DNA from 3 places in the Terrabacter sp. FW104-15G4B genome. Region 3 is predicted to be linked to each of the others. Evidence: predicted binding sites of a transcription regulator. Region 3 holds the regulator's gene; each other region holds the start of a gene.
What was found. Region 3 encodes HrcA, which represses chaperone genes, less so after heat shock. Its sites were predicted from a motif close to TTNGCACTCGNNNNNNNCGAGTGCNAA; they were not measured.
Positions count from the first base shown of each region.

Region 1: a site for HrcA is predicted at 2,357-2,383, ahead of groES (co-chaperone GroES). Genes of this name have one in related genera too.
Region 2: a site for HrcA is predicted at 1,576-1,602, ahead of AC3WRT_RS09310 (Hsp20/alpha crystallin family protein). Genes of this name have one in related genera too.

Region 1 covers NZ_JBYTCI010000013.1:23,435-28,718, forward strand. Annotated here, with positions in the region: gene groL (chaperonin GroEL) at 178-1,794, opposite strand; gene groES (co-chaperone GroES) at 1,909-2,205, opposite strand; gene AC3WRT_RS11840 (class I SAM-dependent methyltransferase) at 2,500-3,741, shown strand; gene AC3WRT_RS11845 (PfkB family carbohydrate kinase) at 3,907-4,740, opposite strand; gene AC3WRT_RS11850 (nucleoside hydrolase) at 4,740-5,284, opposite strand, start outside.
Region 2 covers NZ_JBYTCI010000009.1:20,541-25,824, forward strand. Annotated here, with positions in the region: gene AC3WRT_RS09300 (cytochrome P450) at 1-1,246, shown strand, start outside; gene AC3WRT_RS09305 (MerR family transcriptional regulator) at 1,254-1,544, opposite strand; gene AC3WRT_RS09310 (Hsp20/alpha crystallin family protein) at 1,688-2,119, shown strand; gene AC3WRT_RS09315 (GPR1/FUN34/YaaH family transporter) at 2,885-3,565, shown strand; gene AC3WRT_RS09320 (DUF2231 domain-containing protein) at 3,603-4,193, opposite strand; gene AC3WRT_RS09325 (hemerythrin domain-containing protein) at 4,248-4,745, opposite strand; gene AC3WRT_RS09330 (SDR family NAD(P)-dependent oxidoreductase) at 4,925-5,284, shown strand, end outside.
Region 3 covers NZ_JBYTCI010000016.1:44,028-49,311, reverse strand. Annotated here, with positions in the region: gene AC3WRT_RS13515 (16S rRNA (uracil(1498)-N(3))-methyltransferase) at 1-508, opposite strand, end outside; gene dnaJ (molecular chaperone DnaJ) at 528-1,661, opposite strand; gene hrcA (heat-inducible transcriptional repressor HrcA) at 1,740-2,792, opposite strand; gene AC3WRT_RS13500 (DUF3097 domain-containing protein) at 2,955-3,839, shown strand; gene AC3WRT_RS13495 (CHAP domain-containing protein) at 3,882-5,284, opposite strand, start outside.

The DNA of each region.
Region 1 (5,284 bases), on a different contig from region 3:
GGGGAGCGGCCCACGCCACTCGGCCGACCCGCGAGACACGACGGGTCACGGAGGCCGAGACACAGCGAGGGCCGCTCCCCCACCGGGGAGCGGCCCTCGCTGTGTCTCCACGGCCTGGACCGGATGCCGCTCGGGGCGTCCTGTCGTATGCCGTGTGCTGACCTGAGGTGATCTCGCTCAGTGACCGTGGCCGTGGCCGTGGCCGCCCGCGGCCGGCTCCTCGTCCTCGGGCTTGTCGACGACGAGTGTGTCGGTCGACAGGATCATCGAGGCAATCGACTCGGCGTTGCGCAGCGCGGAACGGGTCACCTTGACCGGGTCGATGACGCCGGCGGCGATCAGGTCGCCGTACTCGCCCGTGGCCGCGTTGAGGCCCTGGCCCAGCCCGAGCTCGGCCACCTTCGAGGTGACGACGTAGCCCTGCAGGCCGGCGTTCTCGGCGATCCAGCGCAGCGGCTCAGCGAGGGCCTTGCGCACGATGGTCGCGCCCGTGGCCTCGTCACCGGTGAGCTCGAGGGTGTCGATCGCGGACGCCGCGTGGATGAGGGCGGTGCCGCCACCGGCGACGATGCCCTCCTCGATCGCGGCACGCGTCGCGGAGATGGCGTCCTCGATGCGGTGCTTCTTCTCCTTGAGCTCGACCTCGGTGTGCGCGCCGACCTTGATGACGCAGACGCCGCCGGCGAGCTTGGCGAGGCGCTCCTGGAGCTTCTCGCGGTCCCAGTCGGAGTCGGTGCGCTCGATCTCGGCCTTGATCTGGTGGACGCGGCCGGAGACCTCGCCCTCCTCGCCGTTGCCGTCGATGATCGTCGTGTTGTCCTTGGTGAGGACGACGCGGCGGGCCTGGCCGAGGACGGTCAGGTCGGCCTGGTCGAGGCTGAGCCCGACCTCGGGCGCGATGACCTGGCCACCGGTGAGGATGGCGATGTCCTGGAGCATGGCCTTGCGGCGGTCGCCGAAGCCGGGCGCCTTGACGGCGGCGACGTTGAAGGTGCCACGGATCTTGTTGACGACCAGGGTCGAGAGAGCCTCGCCGTCGACGTCCTCGGCGATGATGAGCAGCGGCTTGCCCGACTGCACGACCTTCTCGAGGATCGGGAGCACCTCGGCGACCGAGGAGATCTTGCCCTGGTTGATGAGGATGTAGGCGTCCTCGAGGACGGTCTCCATGCGCTCGGTGTCGGTGACGAAGTAGGCCGAGAGGTAGCCCTTGTCGAACTGCATCCCCTCGGTGAACTCGAGCTCGGTCGCCGTCGTCGAGGACTCCTCGACGGTGATGACGCCGTCCTTGCCGACCTTGTCGAACGCCTCGCCGATGAGACCACCGAGGGTGGTGTCCTGGGCGGAGAGCGTGGCGACCGAGGCGATCTCGTCCTTGCCGTCGACCTCGCGAGCGTTCTCGAGGAGGCGGTCGTTGACGGCCGTGACGGCCTTGTCCATGCCCCGCTTGAGCGCGGCCGGGGCGGCGCCCGCGGCAACGTTGCGCAGGCCCTCCTTGACCATGGCCTGGGCGAGGACGGTCGCGGTCGTCGTGCCGTCACCGGCGACGTCGTTGGTCTTGGTGGCGACCTCCTTGGCGAGCTGTGCGCCGAGGTTCTCGTAGGCGTCCTCGAGCTCGATCTCGCGGGCGATGGTGACGCCGTCGTTCGTGATCGTCGGGGCGCCCCACTTCTTGTCGATGACGACGTTGCGACCCTTCGGGCCGAGCGTCACCTTGACGGCGTTGGCGAGCGCGTCGACGCCGCGCTCCAGCGACTTGCGGGCGGAGTCGTTGAACTCCAGCTTCTTGGCCATGGTGTTCCTTTTGGCTCGTGATGCGATGCGGTACGGGGGATCTGGTGGAACGAGACGCACCCCGGGGAGACCCCGACGGGGCTCACCGGGGTGCGTTCACGGCATACGGCTGGGTCAGCCGACGATGGCGAGGACGTCGCGCGCGGAGAGGATGAGGTACTCCTCGCCGCCGTACTTGACCTCGGTGCCGCCGTACTTGCTGTAGATGACCTTGTCGCCGACCTGGACGTCGAGCGGGACGCGCTCGGTGCCGTTGTCGTTGAAGCGGCCGGGGCCGACGGCGAGGACCTCGCCCTCCTGGGGCTTCTCCTTGGCCGTGTCCGGGATGACGAGGCCGGAAGCGGTGGTCTGCTCGGCCTCGAGGGACTTGACGACGATGCGGTCTTCGAGCGGCTTGATGGAAACCGACACGGTGGTGACCTTCCCTTCGGGACAGTCGGAAACTGACTACGGACTGTGGGCTCTTCGAGGCTGGCCGCCGTCGCGGGGGTCGACCTCCCTCGAGGAGGGCGCTGGCACTTTCAGGTCGAGAGTGCCAACAAGATGAAATCTAGGTATGCCGTTAGCACTCGGTCAAGTCGAGTGCCAATGCTCGGGAGCTCACGGACCCGGCGGCCCTGCGCCCGCGAGTGCTCCGAACACTGCCCGCACGCCTCCTTCCGGCCGGCCCCGCCCCCTCGACGGGGGGCCTGCGAGGATGGCGGGATGGACGCCGCCATGGTCGATCGCCTCGCCGCGGGTGAGGGCTGGGCGCTGCTCCAGTCGCTGCCGCCCTACGACGAGGGCACGTCCTTGCACCTGCAGGGTCGGCTGCGTGAGGCCGGCTTCGCCGCGGACCTCGTCGCCGCGGCGATGACCCAGTCGCGGCTGCGCTCCCGGGGCGCCGAGAAGTTCGGCGACTTCGCGGCAGGGATGCTCTTCACCTCCGACGGGCTGGAGCAGTCGACCCGCCTCGCAATTGCCGCCCGGCACGCGCACCGGTATGCCGCCGCCGGCGTCCGGGACGTCTACGACCTCGGCTGCGGGCTGGGCGCCGACGCGATGGCCTTCGCAGGACTCGAGCTCAACGTCCACGCCGTCGACGCCGATGACACCACCGCCCGCGTCGCCGCCGTCAACCTCCGCCACTGGCCGTCAGCGCGGGTGACCCACGGACTCGCCGAGGACGTGAGCATCCCCCAGGGCGACGGGCGCCGGCACCTCGGCCTGTGGCTGGACCCGGCCCGCCGAATCACCGGGGTGGCGGACGCCAAGGGGCGCACCAAGCGCGTCTTCTCCCTCGACGCCATCTCGCCGTCGTGGTCGCAGGTGCTCGACTTCGCCGAGCAGGTGCCGGCGACCGGGGCGAAGCTCTCCCCCGCGTTTCCCCACGGTCGGGTGCCGGGCGGCGCAGAGGCGCAGTGGACTTCGTGGCACGGCGAGGTGCTCGAGTGCGCGGTCTGGTGGGGGCCCCTCGTCGCGACGGCGGGGCGCACCGCGGCCGTCTGCAGCGAGACCTCGACGGCCGTCGTCACGGAGGCGGACGCCGCCGAGGGCAGCGCGCGTCCCGCGCTCATGTCGGTCAACGACATCGGCGAGTGGCTCCACGAGCCGGACCGGGCCGTCATCCGCGCCGGCCTCACGGGCGCGCTGGTCGCGGCGGTCGACGGCGCCGAGCTCGCGACCGGAGTCGGCTACGTGTCGAGCAGCAGCGCCCTCGAGCTGCCCTGGGCCCGCCGCTTCCGGGTCGTCGAGGCGATGCCCCTGTCGACGAAGCGCCTCGCACGCTGGCTGCGCGACCACGGACACGACCGCGTCACGGTCAAGAAGCGCGGCGTCACCATCGACGCCGACGCGCTGCGCCGGCAGCTGAAGATGACCGGACGCGGCAAGGGCGGCTCGGGGGCCACCCTGGTGCTGACGCGGGTCGGCGGCAGCCAGGTCGCGCTCGTCGTGACGCCGGCCTGACCCATCCGACGCCTGCCTGACGCGCGGGACCTGCCGCATGATCTGCCGTCTGGTGGGGTGATCACCCCATCGGATGCAGGACCACCCGCAGATCGTCGAGGAAGGGGCGACGTCAGTCGCGCGGCCGCTCGGCACGAGCCACCACGCCCACAGGTGCAGGGGGCGTCAGAGGGCCGCGTCCGGCTGGGCGCCGACCCAGCGCACGGCGGCCGCACCCGCTGCGTTCGCCGCCTCGAGGGCAGCCTGCCGGTCGGCCCCGGCGGCCAGCGCGGCCGCCAGGGCACCACAGAACGCGTCCCCGGCGCCGACGGTGTCACCGAGGTCGCTCGAAGCCACGGGTATGCCATCGACCCCGTCGGTCCCCCACCGCGCGCCCGCAGCCCCGAAGGTCACGAGCAGCGACTGCGGCATCAGGTCGGAGTCCGCGAGCGCCCGCATCTCCGACTCGTTGACCACGACGGGGTCGGCGAGCGCGATGACGTCGGGCGGCAGGGCGGCATACGGCGCGAGGTTGAGGACGACGCGGGCACCGGCCGCATGCGCGGCCCTCGCGGCGTCGGCCACCGTGTCGAGGTGCGCCTCGAGCGAGCAGAGCAGCACGTCACCGGGGCCCAGGCGGCTCGCCTCGGCCGCGAGGGACGGGTCCGCCTCGCCGTTGGCGCCCGCGATGACGATGATGGAGTTCTCGCCCTGCTGGTCGACGGTGATGAGGGCGGTGCCCGTGGGCGCGGACGGGCTGGTCGAGACGGGCGAGGCGTCGATCCCGAGCCCGGCCAGGCGCTCGAGGTATACGGCGCCGGCCTCGTCGGCGCCCACCCGCGCAAGCATCTGCACGTGGCTCACCCCCGCCCTCGCCGCGGCAACAGCCTGGTTGCCACCCTTGCCTCCGGCGAAACGGCCGCCGGCCTCGCCCAGCACCGTCTCGCCCGGCGCCGGGTGGCGCTCCACAAGAGTGACGACGTCGACGTTGAGCGAGCCGAGCACGGCCACGCGTCCCATCAGGGCGCCCCGACCCGGCCGAGCAGGGTGTCGGCCCAGAGCTTGGAGTAGCGCGGCCCGTCGACGGCCAGCGCCACGTCGATGCGGACCGGAGCCTCGCCGTGCGGGTCGTGCGCCATGTCGCCGCTCCAGTCACGGCGGTCGACGATGGTGCGCCCACGCGACCACGTGCCGGCGAGCTCCACCCGGATGGGAAGGGTCTCCGTCGTCAGGGCCGCCCGGTCGAGGACGGCGCACACGGCTCCTGCGTCGCCGATCGTCGACGCCTCGCGGCCGAAGCGGGCGTTCTGGAAGTCGAGCAGCCGCCCGCCGAGCTCGGCGGCACCCCGCCCGCCGACGCCGACGAGCTCGCGCACGACGTCGGCCCCGATGACCGGCTCGTAGAAGACGTCGAGGCCGTACATCGTGACCGGGATCCCCAGGTCGGCGGCGGCATCGAGGGCGATCGCGGCCGCCTCGGGGTCGTGGAAGACGTTGAACTCTGCCGAGGCCGTGGCGTTGCCCACATTCGCGGCGCCGCCCATGAAGACGATCTCCGAGATGC
Region 2 (5,284 bases), on a different contig from region 3:
CGCCAAGGTGCGCCTGCTCGGCCGGCCCGCGACGGTCGTCGGCGGGTCCGAGGGCGTGGAGCTGTTCTACGACTCCTCACGGATGCGTCGGGAGGGGGCGATGCCGCAGGCGATCGCCCGTCCGCTCTTCGGTCGCGGCGCCGTGCACGGCCTGGACGGCGAGGAGCACCGCAACCGCAAGGACCTGTTCGTCGACGCCTTGATGGACCCCGCCCGGCTGACGTCGCTGCTCGAGCTTGCGGACGACCTGCTCGTCGACGCGCTGCAGTCGTGGCGCCAGCGCGGTGGTGGCGTGGTCTTTCCCACGACGACCGAGGTGTACGGTCGCGCGGTCATCCGCTGGGCCGGCATCGAGGCCACCCCCGACGTCGAGGCCCGGCGCGCCGAGGACCTCGCGCTCATCGTCGACGGCTTCGCCACACCCGGTATGCCGTATGTCGGGGCCTGGCGTCGTCGGATCGTCTGCGACCGGTGGGCGTCGCGTCTGGTGGAGGAGACGAGGGCCGGGCGTCGCACCCCGCCGGAGGACTCCGTGCTGGCCCGGGTGGCGGCGCACCGGGGACCGGACGGCGAGCTGCTCGACGCCCATACCGCAGGGGTGGAGCTGCTCAACGTGCTGCGTCCGACGGTGGCAGTCGCCCGCTTCGCCGCCTTCGGCGCCCTGGCCCTGGCCGACTCCCCGCAGTGGCGCCGGCGGCTGGCCGAGGAGGTCGCCGAGCGGGGGAGCGCGATCAACGGTCCGCTGGCCACCGCCTTCGCCCACGAGGTGCGGCGCGTCTACCCCTTCGTCCCGGCGCTCGCGGCGGTGGCGACCACCGATACGGAGTTCGAGCAGTGCCCCATCTCGGCCGGGCAGCGGGTGGTGCTCGACATCATGGCCACGAACCACGACCCCCAGGAGTGGGACCGGCCCAACGCCTTCGACCCTGAGCGCTTCCTCGGGACCGGGGCGGAGTGGAGCCCGCCGTTCGTCCCGCACGGAGGGGGCCGGCCCGAAGAAGGCCACCGCTGTCCCGGGGAGCTGGTCGCGAACGGGCTGCTGGCGCTGACGTGCGCCCGTCTCGCGCAGTTCGAGGGCCACCTCGCGCACGGTCAGGACCTGGGGTGGTCGTGGGGGCGGGTGCCTGCCCTGCCCCGGTCGGGCGTCGTCATCGCCATCGACGACCCCGACGACGCCGACGACGCCAACGCCGGCGACGCCGGTGACGCCGGTGAGTCCGGCGGCTCGCGCGAGTCCGGGGCCTAGCCGCGGCTCAGCCGCGGTCGCGGAGCAGTCCGCGCAGCCGGTGGTTCTCGTCCTGCAAATCGAGTAGCAGGCGGACGCCGGTGAGGTTGACCCCCCGCGCGATGAGTTCGGCGATCCGGCGCAGCCGCGTCAGGTCGTTGGGGCTGTAGCGCCGGGTGCCTCCGCTCGTGCGGTCAGGCGTGAGCAGCCCCCGTGACTCGTAGAGACGCAGGCTCTGAGCTTCCATGCCGACGAGCTCCGCGGCGATGGTGATGCCGTAGAGGCCTCGGTCTGCATCGGGGTGCCGCTCGTCGGTCATGTCGCTCGGTCCTCTCGGTCGCGGTGGACCTCTTGCACGACACTTTCATGAGTGCTACAAAAAATCTATAGCGCATGCCACAGATCGTGAGGTGCGGTCGTGGCCACCGTGGAGCATCCAGAAACGCGATGGAGGTGAAGACGATGCTGATGCGCACCGACCCCTTCCGTGAGCTCGACCGAGTCGCCCAGCTGGCTCTGGGGGCGAACGGCACCCTAGCCCGGCCGTCGGCCATGCCGATGGACGCCTGGCGGGAAGGGGACACGTTCCACGTCGAGCTCGACCTTCCGGGGGTGGACCCGTCCACCATCGACCTGGACGTCGAGCGGAACGTCGTCACGGTCAAGGCCGAACGCCCGACCCGGGCGAGCGATGCCGACCTCATCGCTGCCGAGCGGCCCAGAGGAGTCTTCAGCCGCCAGCTCGTGCTGGGGGAGAGCCTCGACACTGAACGGATCCAGGCGAGCTACGACTTCGGTGTGCTCTCGCTGACGATCCCGGTCGCCGACAAGGCGAAGCCGCGCAAGATCGAGATCTCGCACCATAAGCAGAACCGGCAGGCCATCACCGCCTGACGCAGGAGTCGACCGTGGACACTCCGGTCCCCGCACCCGACGAGCTGGCCATCGACCTCGACAGCCAGTTCCTCGAGCTGGTGTGCACCGACCCGGAGCTGCTCGACGCAGAGTTCGAGGCCATCATCGCGGCCGGCTGGCCGCCATCGGCGCCGCCAGCAGCGACCGGCCCAGCCGGCCGGAGCCGGTCGCTGACCGGCCAGGGTCGGCGGACACCGGCGAGGCTTCACGAGCAGTCACCGAGGTCGCACGCGCCCCGTCGGGAGCGCTCGCCTCCGAGCCCGACCCGACCTCGTCCTGCTGAGCGAAAGGAGGACAGCCGCAGCAGAATCGTTGTCGCAGGAACTGTCGTCATCGACTCCCCGGGTCGCTGGGGTCACCCGGGGAGTCCCCATGTTCCTCAGCTCGAGTGGCTGCAGCGAGGGCAGGTGCAGTTCTCGCAGCTGCATGCCTCACAGGTGCACCCACTCGGGCAGCTGGCGCAGTCGCAGGGTGCGCCGGCTGCCGCCCCGACCGGGATGGGTGGGAGGTGTCCGCTCATGTCGTGCTCCTTGTCGATGGCCGACACCGCACGAAGCCTCACGGTGCCATCCGTGCGCTTACCCAGACCCGCCCCAGAGCCCTTGGGACTCACGGCTGGTATGCCGGGTAAGGGGTGTCCGTGCTCACCGAGGACCCCACCACCCACGTCGACGCCACCACGCGCCTGTGCACCGCGACCGCCGGCGACGCGCTCGAGGACATCTCGCCCCGGGCACTGGTCGCATGAGTGCACAACCAGACGGCTACCCGGACGTTGGAACCCGCGTCGTCGTACGCCCCATCGGCAACCCGCTGCCTCTCGGCTTCCTCGCGCTCATGGTGGCCACGACCGCCCTCGCGATGCTGCAGATCGGCGTCCTCGAGGCCACCCAGGGGCGAGTGGTGGCAACAGGCATTCTCGGACTGACCGTGCCCCTGCAGCTGATCGCCTGCGTCCTCGGCTTCCTCGCCCGCGATCCCGTCGCCGGCACGGGCATGGGAGTGCTGGCCGGCACGTGGGCGGCGGTCGGCTTCGCCATGCTCGGCTCGCCGCCGGCCTCGACGTCCCCGGGGCTCGGCGTGCTGCTCCTCTGCTCCGCCGTCGCGATGCTCGTGCCCACCGTCGCTGCCACCGGCAAGCTCGCCGGCATGGCCGTCATGGGCCTCAGCGCCATCCGGTTCGCCGTGACCGGCATCGGCCAGCTCACCGGCTCCTCCGGCTGGCTCTCCGCGGCGGGCTGGACCGGGGTCGTGCTCGGGTTCCTGGCTGCGTATGCCGCCCTCGCGTTCGAGCTGGAGGACGTACGGCACGCGACGGTGCTGCCCGTGGGTCGACGAGGAGCGGGAGCCGACACCATGACCGGCTCACCCCGCGTCGAGCTCGAGTCACTCGTCCACGAGGCGGGCGTCCGCAAACAGCTGTAGGCGGCGGGCAACCGGCCGACAGACGGCCGGCGGGGGCTCAGGGGGAGTCGCTGCCCTCGGCCGGTCCCGTGGGGATGCTTGCCGTGCCGACCTTCTCGCCGATGGCGAGGTGACCGCCGAGGTAGGCCGAGAGCCCGTTGACGGTCAGCCCCGCAAGGCCCAACGCCACTCCGACGCGGTGCCGCTGTGGTCGCACCGCCCAGGACGCCGCATACAGCCCCAGGGACGCCACGTTGAGTGCGGCATGGGTCGCCGCGACCCGGCGCGGGCGCTGCGACAGGGAGGCGAACTCGGCCAGGCCAGTGAGCGCGGCGGCGGGCGCCGAGGCGATCCCGGCGCCGACGAGGCGCCGGGACGCATCCTGGGAGCCTGCGCCGCCCACCAGGTCGAGCAGCGCGGAGGAGGCAAAGAAACCGATGGGCAGGTCCGTCAGGAACGGGTGCGCCGCGTGGCCCATGATCTCGCCGGTGACGACGCGCCTCCAGAGCCCGCTTCCGCGTGCCGCGCGTGCGGCGGGGTCGAGGCTGCTCGCTGCGCCGTCCAGACCGGACCGGTCCTCCACGAGGCGCTCGAGGAGACGGACGGCCGTGCTGGGCCCGGACGGATCGCTGAGCTCGTTGGGTTCCATGGCCAACAGGTACCCGCTGCTGCTGTGTTGACTCCGCCCGGGTGGTTGGGCGAGTCAGGAGATGACGGCGTCGATCGCCTTCTTCATGGAGCTCGGCTGCTCCGGGCGGCGGGGCGAGCGCTCCCGGGCCTGGAGCAGCTCCTCGCCGAGCTCCTGCAGCTGCTTGCGCCCGAGGCCCTCACGGACCTTCGGGAACCAGTCCTGCTCCTCCTCCTCCATGTGGTGCTCGACGTTCTCGATGAGCACGGTCGTCTTGGCGTCGAACCGCTCGTCGGTGGCGTCCATCATGGCGAGCTCGAGGCACAGCACGTCGGCCACGTGGTGCTCCTCGTAGGACTCGAGCACGTCGTCCTCGAGGTCCGGCAGCAGCTCCCGGACGCGGGGGTACATCACCTCGTTCTCGATGTACGTGTGGACGGTGAGCAGCTCGAGGATCGTGTCGACGATGCCCTGCTTCTGCACCGGGCTCTGGCCGGGCTTGCGGAAGGCACGGAACTGCTTGCGGACCTCCTGGTGGTCCTCCTTGAGCAGGACGATGGCGTCCTTCGACATGGCACTCCCTTCCTGGGGACGTGTAGGGCTGGAGACGTCGGTCGACCGGTCGGCGGCGACGGGTCGCGTCACTCGTACCCAGCCGGGCCGCGGCGGTCATCGGCGCGGCCGCTGCGGGCGCCGTTGACGCCCGGGCCTTCTGGGTACGGGCGGGGTCCCACCGCCTGGAAGGACCGACGATGAGCGACACCAGCGCGCACCCTGCCGCGACCGGGAGCACCGAGAGCACCGAGAACATCGAGAGGATCACGAGCGCGGAAGCCGACAGCAGGCCGCCCCTGGCCGTCGTGACCGGGGCCTCCAGCGGGATCGGGCTGCACATCGCCGCCGAGCTCGCCCGCCGCGGGCACGACCTCGTGGTCTGCGCCGAGGACGAGGGCCTCGACGACGCGATGGCCACGCTGGCCGAGGCGGGGCGACACGTCGTGGTCCAGGTGCGCGCCGACCTGGCGACCGCGGAGGGCGTCGAGCAGCTCGTCACCGAGGTCCAGGCCCTCGGCAAGCCGATCGACGTGCTCGTGCTCAACGCGGGGGTGGCC
Region 3 (5,284 bases):
CCGAGTCCGCCACCCTGGCGACGAGCGGGGCCAGCCCCACGACAGGGACGGTCAGCGGCATACGCGATCGGCGGGACTGCTTGGTCGCCCGGGCCACGACGGAGGCCCACTTGGCCTGCGACTTCGCGGCGCGCTCGCCGCGCCAGACGACGACCGAGCGCTCGGCCTGCCACGGCACCACCTCGTCGACGCCCAGCTCGGTGGCCGCCTCGATGGCCTGCTCGTCGCGGTCACCCTTGGCGAGCGCCTGGACGAGGACGAGGCGCGGAGCCGGCTCCGGCTCGTCGGTCACCTCGAGCACCCGGCCACGGACCCACGCCCGGTCGACGTCGGTGGCCTCGAGCAGGACCCGGCGCCCGGACCCGTCCGCGACGAAGTAGCGCTCACCCGGGCGGACGCGCACGACGGCGGCGGCGTGCCGCCCTTCGTCGCCGTCGAGGAGCACCGACGACCCGACGACGACCTCGGCGACCGACGACAGCGGAGCGAGGAAGAGCTGGTGCGTCACCGGGCACCCACGGGACGGCTCACTTCTCCTTGAAGGCGTCGCGCAGCTTGCCGAAGAGGCCCTTGTTGGCCGGCGTCAGTCGCCCCTCGGGACGCTCCTCGCCGCGCAGCGCGGCGAACTGGCGCAGCAGCTCCTGCTGCTCCTCGGTGAGCCGCGTCGGCGTCTGCACGGTGGCATGGACGATCAGGTCGCCGCGGCCGCCGTGGCGCAGGTGCGTCACGCCGAGGCCGCGCAGGGTCATGACGTCGCCGCTCTGCGTGCCGGGCTTGATCTCGAGGTCCTGCATGCCGTCGAACGTCGAGAGCTTGAAGCTCGTGCCGAGCGCCGCCGCCGCCATCGGCAGCTCGACGCTGCAGTGCAGGTCGTCGCCGCGGCGGGTGTAGGTGTCGTGGTTGACGACGTGGATCTCGACGTACAGGTCGGCCCTGGGCCCATTGCCCGGCCCGACCTCGCCCTCCCCCGTCAGCTGGATCCGGGTGCCGGTGTCGACACCGGCCGGGATCTTGAGCTTGATCGAGCGTCGGGTGCGCACCCGGCCGTCACCCGAGCAGTCGTGGCACGGGTCGGTGAGCGTCGAGCCGAAACCCTGGCAGTTGACGCACGGGCGCGAGGTCATCACCTGGCCGAGGAAGCTGCGCTGGATCTGCTGCACCTCGCCGGCGCCGTTGCAGATCGGGCAGGTCTGGCGCCCGGTGCCGGGCTCGGCCCCGTCGCCGCCGCAGCGGGTGCAGCCCACCGCTGTGTCGAGGGTGAGCTCCTCCTCGGAGCCGAAGACGGCCTTGGACAGGTCGATGTCGAGGCGCACCAGCGCGTCCTGGCCGCGCTGCGTGCGCGGCCGCGGACCACGCGTGCCCGCAGTCGCGCCCGCCCCGAAGAAGGCGTCCATGACGTCGCTGAAGGAGAAGCCCTGGCCGGCGCCGAAGCCGGCACCGCCGGCCGTCGCGAACGGGTCGGCGCCCATGTCGAACGACTGGCGCTTCTGCGGGTCGGACAGCACGTCGTAGGCCTGCGAGACCCGCTTGAACTCCTCCTCCGCCTCCGCGCCGGGGTTGACGTCGGGGTGCAGCTTGCGGGCGAGCCGACGGTAGGCCTTCTTGATCTCCTCCTGGCTCGCGTCGCGCGAGACACCGAGGACGGCGTAGTAGTCGTTCAAGCTGAGATTCCTTTGGTACGTGGTGCTTTCGGTTCCAGCGGGACGCTGCACCGGTGGGACTGGCCGAGGTCGTGCGGGTCAGGTGCTCTGGTTCTCGTCGAGGATCTCGGACACGTAGCGGGCGACCGCGCGCACCGAGGCCATGGTCGTGGGGTAGTCCATGCGGGTCGGGCCGAGCACCCCGAGACTGGCCACCCGCTCTGCCCCCGACCCGTACCCCATCGACACCAGGGAGGTGGTCTGCAGCCCGGTCACGGGGTTCTCGGAGCCGATGCGCACCGACACGAGATCGGGGTCGTCGCCGAGCTGGCCGAGCAGCCGGAGCAGGGTGACGTGCTCCTCGAGTGCCTCGAGGATCGGGCCGATGGAACGGGGGAAGTCGGCGCCGGCGCGAGCGAGGTTGGCCTGACCCGCGAGCACGACACGCTCCTCGCGCTCCTCGACGAGGGCGTCGCCGAGAGCTGACACCACTGCCTCCAGCGAGGCACGGTCGGACTCGTCGGACTCGTCGGCCTCGCCGACGAGCCTCCGCAGCCGGGAGGCCGCCGCGGTGAACGGCACACCGGCCGCGACCTCGTTGATGCGCGAGCGGAGAGAGGCGACCAGCGCCTCCCCCCGGGCGTCGGTGAGCACGCTCCCGGTGTCGACGACGCGCTGCTCGACACGTCCGGTGTTGACGATGAGCACGATCATCAGGTGCGTCGAACCCATGGGGACGAGCTCGATGTGCCGCACGGTCGAGCGGGTGAGCGACGGGTACTGCACGACGGCGACCTGGCGCGTCAGGCTGGCGAGCAACCGCACCGTGCGGTCGACGACGTCGTCGAGGTCGACGGCGCCCTGCAGGAACTGCACGATCGCCCTTCGCTCACCGGGCCCGAGGGGCTTGACGGCGCTCAGCCGGTCGACGAACACCCGGTAGCCCGCGTCGGTGGGCACGCGGCCCGCCGACGTGTGCGGCGCGTGGATCAGGCCCTCCTCCTCGAGCAGGGCCATGTCGTTGCGCACGGTCGCCGCGCTCACCCCGAGGTGGTGCCGCTCCACGAGGGCCTTGCTCCCGACGGGCTCGGAGGTCTGGACGTAGTCCTGCACGATTGCGCGCAGCACCATGAGCCTGCGGTCCTCGCTCATCGCGTCCCTCCTTCACGGTTCTGGCACTCTCGTTCGACGAGTGCCAAGTCTACGTCGTGGGCGGCGGATCCTCGATCTCGTCCTACCGTATGCGGCCACCCCGGGCCCGCGCCCGCGTGGCGGTCGCGCCCGACCTGGCGCGACGGCATACCCTCCCTTGTCGTGTCTCCCAACGATCGTTACGGCTCCGACGTGCTCAGCGGCGACTGGCGTACCCCCAAGCGGGGCCGCTCCGTCCCGACCCCGGCGGAGCCGGGGCTCGTCGTCGAGGAGGTCGAGACCGGATGGGTCGGCGCGGTCGTCCGGGTCGAGAAGGCGGGGGGCATGCACGTCGTCCACCTCGAGGACCGCCGGGGCCGCACCAGGGCGTTCCCGCTGGGACCCGGCTTCCTGCTCGACGGGGCACCGGTCACGCTGACGGCTCCGACTGCCGCGGCCGGCGTCGCCCTCGCCGAGGCCAGGCGCGCCGCCTCCCGCACGGCGAGCGGCTCGGTGGCGGTCGAGGGCGCCCGCGCCCGGGTGGCGAGCGGGTCGAGGATCTACGTCGAGGGGCGGCACGACGCCGAGCTCGTGGAGAAGGTGTGGGGCGACGACCTGCGCGTCGAGGGCGTCGTCGTCGAGCTCATGGACGGCGTGGACGACCTCGCCGCGATCATCTCCGACTTCCAGCCCGGTCCGGGGCGACGGCTCGGCATCCTCGTCGACCACCTGGTGCCCGGCACCAAGGAGGCCCGCATCGTCGAGCAGGCCCGGGCCCTGCCGGGTCTGACCCGTCACGTCAAGATTCTCGGGCACCCCTACGTCGACGTGTGGCAGTCAGTGCGCCCGGATCGCCTCGGCTGGCGGCAGTGGCCCGTCATCCCCCGCGGCACGTCGTGGAAGCACGGCATCTGCGCCGAGCTGGGCTGGGCCCATGCGACCCAGGCCGACATCGCGAACGCCTGGAAGCGCATCCTCGGAACGGTGCGCACCTATGCCGACCTCGAGCCGACGCTGCTGGCCAGCGTCGAGGAGCTCATCGACTTCGTGACCGAACCCGGCGCATGAGGTGAGGGGCAGGCCGGCAGCTGCTCCTCCCCCTGCGTACGGCTACTGCGCCAGGTACCCCTGGACGTCGGCGACGACCTGGGTCGACGCCTGCACGTAGATCTCGACGTAGCCGTCACTGCTGGGCTTGACGAAGGCGGTGTTGGCGATCGTCTGGCCCGCCACGTAGTTGAGGTTGGACGTGGACGGACGCGCCGTGCCGGACGGGTAGGCCGTCAGGTAACCCGCCTGCTGCGGACCCGTGGCCACGACGGTGAGCACGACGGCCTTGACGCCGGTCGACGGCACGCCCGCGCGCCCGGTCACCTTCAGGCGCACAGCGGTCCCGCCGGCGAGCGAGCCGCTGGAGGCGACGCCCGTGCCGTTGCGGGTATCGAGCAGCCGGGCGGGCGTGAGCCCGTGGTAGTCGGTCGCGGAGGGATACCAGGCCACGACGTCCGCGACGACGTCGGTGGCTGCGGAGGATCGGATGCTGACGCTTCCGTTGCTGCCGACCTTGGCGACGACGAGCCCCGAGATGGAGGCGCCCGCGCTGTAGTTGAGGGACGACGAGTTCGGCGTGGGCGCTCCCGTCGGCCACACGGCCAGGTTCCCGTTCTTGGCCGGACGGACCGCTGTGACGTTGAGCAGCACGGAGTCCACGCCCGACGCCGGGACGACCGAGTTACCGGTGACGCGCAGGTCCACCCGGCCGCCGGCCGCCAGCCGCCCCGCGCTCGTCCCGAGGCCGGTGCGGGTGTCGAGCAGGCGCGTGGGGGTCTCGGTGTCGAGGTTGCCGAAGGCGGGGTACCAGCCGACGACGTCGACCAGCACGTCGGTCGTCTGGCTGACCTTCAGCCGGATCCGACCGTCGCTGCCCACGCCGACGACGGCCTGGTTGGCGACCACGTCGCCCGCCGCGAAGTTCAGTGTCGACGAGGCCGCCGGCGAGGTGCCGGAGGGGTACGTCAGCAGCCAGCCCGCCGCGCTCGGCTTCACCGCCGTCACGTTGACGACGACGGCCCCCACCGCCGTCTTGGGCAGGCCCGCCTTGCCGGTCACGAGGACGCTGGTGTCGCTGCCGCCGGCCAGCCGCCCGGTCGCACCGATCGACGACCGCGTGTCCACGATGCGCGTCGGCGCCACGGGCCGGTAGGTCGGGTAGCCGGCCGGGGCCACGACCTTGGGGCCCTGGTCCATGAAGTGGATGAAACCGGCCGGCCAGTAGCCGCCCGAGCGGCTGACCGAGCGCCAGCGGAAGTCGCCTCCCCAGTTGTCCTCGGAGATGAGGATCTGGTCTGCCGAGACGACCTTCTCGACGTAGGCGACGTGGCCCGTGCTCGAGAAGGACTGCCCGAACCACGCCACGGAGCCCACGGCCGGCGCATCGTCCATCTTGCTGGCGAACGCCGAGCCCCAGTTGTAGGCGTTGCCCGAGAGCTCGGCAGGCCGCTTGTTGGGCATCC